DNA from 2 places in the Virgibacillus saliphilus genome. Region 2 is predicted to be linked to the other one. Evidence: riboswitches for the same ligand, from Rfam matches in the RefSeq annotation. Region 2 holds a riboswitch; the other holds the start of a gene.

Region 1 (2,208 bases), 470 kb from region 2:
TACCCTCAAAGCTGACATGATTGGTCAAATCTTCATATTTTCGATAAGCCTCTTCTTCCGTAGATCCGATAATTGGAAGAATCAACTGAGAAACAAGTACATCCTCATGTCTCCTACCCTGCTCCACTGTCCGCTTTCGTATATCGGCAACATAAGCTTTTAAAGCTTCCAATGAATGATTTTTGGTAAACACCGCTTCGGCATGTTTGGCAGCAAAGTCTCTCCCCTTTGGAGAAGCCCCTGCTTGAAAAAGAACCGGAGTGCGCTGAGGTGACGGTTCTACTAAATGAGGACCCGGCACATTGAAAAATTCACCTTCATGATCGATCAACTGTACTTTATCCGGATCTGCATAGGTATCATTTTCTTTATCATGAACAACTGCATCATTGTCCCAGCTGTGCTCCCATAACTTATAAACAACATTCAAAAATTCGTCCGCACGGTCGTAGCGAAGTTCCTTGGGCAGACGAGTCTTTAGTCCAAGGTTAACTGCTTCGCTTTCCAGATACGATGTCACCACATTCCACGCAATTCTGCCTTCAGTTAAATGATCAAGCGTTGATAACTGTCGCGCTAGTGAATAAGGTTGTGCATAGGTCGCAGAGATCGTAGGCGCAAAACCCAGATTTTTCGTGACAGCAGCCATCGCCGAAATTGGGATTAACGGGTCATGCGCTGGCAGTTGGACTGCATGCCGAGCAGCCGCACCATGGCTGTTTCCATAAACACTGTATGTGCCAAGTACATCGGCAATAAATAACGCATCAAATTTTCCACGTTCCAAAATCTGGGCTGTTTCTGTCCAATAAGCTAACCTGTTATGGCTTGTTCCCTGATCCAACTCATGTTTCCATAATCCCATGGAATGCGGAGAAGGTGAATTTTGGATGAATCCATTCAAATGTATTTGTTTTGTCATAAAGCAAACTACTCCTTTTTTCATAGATTTTAATGACCCCTTACCTGTGTATGGTCTGTTTTAAATATTAAATCTGCTCACCTCCTAAAATGAATACTACTTTTCTCATTGAATTACTTGGCTTAAAAGATACGTGTATCACATTAGAAATACCAGCTAGCACAATTTCAAATAAAAAACCTCTACCGATGAGGAAGAGGTTAAAATTTATTTACACACGTCTCATCTTTCAAGCGAAATGCTTGCTGGAATTAGCACCGTGCTACGATTACGTAACGGTTGCTGCGGGATCACAGGACCAGTTCCTCCCCCGACTCTTGATAAGGAATTATTCAATTTTTAAGATTTCTACACATCATAACGGATACAGAAAAAACTGTCAAGTACGAAATTAATAAAAAATGAGGATGGGACAAAAGTATTTTTAACAAATAAATTCCGAACATACATCACTTCGGAAATATACTTCGCGCACCTTGGGGCGGCTGGTGATCCCCCTTGTGCGCTTCGTATTGCAAGTGGCTTCGAGGGGCAGCACTCCTCGCAAAAAAGATTGCTATCGCACTTCGGCGTCTCACCTATGCCTTTTCTCCCGCTGGAGTCTCCGCATATTTCCTACGCTAAGTTTGATAATGTTCGTCTTTTTAATGAAACACGTTTGTTTTGTCCCAACCTCCTCTCTATTATTCAGCAACCACTGTAACTTCAGTAGATGCAAGAATGCTATAACCATCATTTTCAAACATATAAATACGGTACTCTCCCGGTTCAAGCACATCTGTATTTCCCCAGCTACCATCCAAGAACAGTGAACCTTGACGTTCTCCTCCTAGATACTGCCACTGTAAGGAGTTTGTATCGTCAGGTGACTCGTCGATTGGGTAAATTCCCACCCAATCATATGGAAAACCAGTAGCATCTTCCCATTCTACTTTAATTGGTTCACCGTATTTTTGCTTAGGTTCCACATTTAAGCTTGCTGATTCACTTGATTCCAATACTTTAAAGGAAGTTGTTGCTCTTTCTTCATCTCCAGCAGCCAGAAATACAGCTTCATATTCTCCAGCAGGAAGTGGCCATTCACTGGAGACGACAGATTCCTCGTCAAAAAAGATTGTACCTTCGTTTTTGACCTCCCCGGGTTCTTGACTATTGGAACCGGTATAGGCCCAGAGCATAGGATCTTCCTCTCGATCGCTTCCTTTCGGATAGATAGCGACTTGATCTTTCTCGGAAGGCTGATCGTCTACATAAAAATTCACTTCAATGGTTTCTCCGATCTCATA
Region 2 (2,208 bases):
GGCAGCTGTACTTCTGAAAATTGGCTTTTGCAAGTCAAGCATACGAATAATCCCGGCAGGTCGTAAGTCAAATATCTCCCGAATAGCTGCCACGAAGTTTTCTTCGCTGACAAGGCCGGTACCAAATGTATTGACCGCAATAGAAACGGGCTCCGCAACACCTATAGCATAGGCGAGCTGTACCTCACACGTTTTAGCCAAGTCAGCCGCAACAATATTTTTGGCCACATAACGAGCTGCATATGCTGCCGAACGATCTACTTTCGTTGCATCTTTCCCACTGAATGCTCCTCCTCCATGACGGGCGTATCCACCGTATGTGTCTACCATAATTTTACGACCTGTTAATCCTGCGTCCCCTTGAGGCCCTCCAATCACAAAGCGCCCTGTTGGATTGATGAAATAATTCGTGGTTTCATCCAATAAATGCCCAGGAACAACCGGGCGAATTACATGTTCAATGATATCTTTTTCAATTTGATCTCCTGTAATGTCTTGGTGATGTTGTGTTGAAATAACAATCGTATCCACCTTAATTGGGTTATCTTTTTCATCGTATTCAACGGTTACTTGTGTTTTTCCGTCCGGGCGCAGATAGGCAAGAACTTCTTCTTTTCTCATGTCTGACAGGCGTTTAGCTAACTTATGTGCAAGAGAAATTGGTAATGGCATTAGCTCCTCGGTCTCATCACATGCATAACCAAACATTAGCCCTTGGTCTCCTGCACCAATGGAAGCTATCTCTTCTTCACTTATTTTCCCCTGGCGTGCCTCTAGTGCAGTATCAACGCCACCTGCAATATCTGGTGATTGTTCATCGATTGCGGTTAATACCGCACAAGTTTCAGCATCAAATCCATACTTTGCTCTCGTATACCCTATATCTTTAATCGTTTGACGAACAATAGCCGGAATATCTGCATACGTACTGGTTGTGATTTCTCCTGATACTAACACAAGTCCTGTCGTCACTGTTGTCTCACAAGCAACACGTGCATGTGGATCATTTTTTAATATTTCATCCAGAATCGCATCTGACACTTGATCAGAGATCTTATCCGGATGCCCTTCTGTTACAGATTCAGATGTAAATAAACGACGATTTGCAGCCATACGGCTAAATCCTCCCTTTAATGATGTTACGGAACTCTGTTTATCATTCTATGCATATTATTATTCAAAGTACCAAACGAACAAAGGCGCAGGGCGCCCGCGCATCACGAGTGGCTCAATGTTGCCACGCAAAGTGGCGGTTTTACCTTCTTATCTTATAAAAAAGCCCTTCCTACAATCATGAGGAAAGGGTATGTATCCTTTCGCTCTTATTGTTCAAGGAGTGTCCTTGCATCAGGTGAGCACCTTTTCACCGCAGTGATGGTTGCTGGGTTTCATCGGGGCTGTCCCTCCACCAACTCTGAATAAGAGAGTATCCGTTCGCAATTTAGCTTATCGAAAGAGATCTTTTCTGTCAACTAGATAGTCTCAAGGAGGAGAAGTAAAATTTTCGAAAAAAACTCTTGAATAGTATGGACTAATTTAATAAATGTGTTATACTATTTGTGAATTGATGCATATGATAATGTTATATTAAAAAACATCGGAAGGCGGGTATTTCATATGAAAACGTTAGAGAACACATTATTCAAAACTATATCCTCTCATAAAAACCTGAAGCAAAATGCAGCTGTTTCACAATTGGTCGAGAATATATTATCACGAAATGAAGGTGTTCTTACTGAAACTGGAGCTGTTCGCGCAACAACAGGAACCTATACTGGACGTTCACCAAAAGATAAATTTATTGTTAAGGATGAAATTTGTGAAGACTTTATTGATTGGGGACCCGTTAATCAAGCAATCGACGAGGAATCCTTTAATAAGCTTTATGAAAAAGTATGCATGTATTTAGAGAAAAAAGAGGTGTTATATCAATTCAAGGGATTTGCTGGAGCGGATCCTGCTTACCGTCTACCGATTCAAGTCATTAATGAATATGCATGGCATAATTTATTTTCCCGCCAACTGTTCATTAACCCGACTGACGAGGAACTTGCCTCACATCAAGCGGAATTCACAGTAGTATCAGCACCGGATTTCAAGGCAGATCCAGCAATTGACGGCACCAATTCAGAGACGTTTATAATTATTTCCTTTAAAAAACGTGTCGTTTTAATCGGTGGAACGGAATATGCTGGGGAGATAAAAAAA

What was found. A riboswitch is a leader RNA that binds a small molecule or an ion and turns the genes downstream of it on or off. The one in region 2 is predicted to bind S-adenosylmethionine.
Region 1: it holds a riboswitch for S-adenosylmethionine, as region 2 does, so the genes downstream of both, KFZ56_RS15065 (LLM class flavin-dependent oxidoreductase) here and metK (methionine adenosyltransferase) in region 2, are expected to answer to the same signal.

What each region holds. Positions count from the first base shown of each region.
Region 1 covers NZ_JAGYHC010000001.1:3,125,497-3,127,704, forward strand. The annotation lists gene KFZ56_RS15065 (LLM class flavin-dependent oxidoreductase) at 1-922, opposite strand, end outside; SAM riboswitch class I at 1,142-1,249, opposite strand; gene KFZ56_RS15070 (carbohydrate-binding protein) at 1,606-2,208, opposite strand, start outside.
Region 2 covers NZ_JAGYHC010000001.1:2,659,446-2,661,653, forward strand. The annotation lists gene metK (methionine adenosyltransferase) at 1-1,113, opposite strand, end outside; SAM riboswitch class I at 1,320-1,425, opposite strand; gene pckA (phosphoenolpyruvate carboxykinase (ATP)) at 1,618-2,208, shown strand, end outside.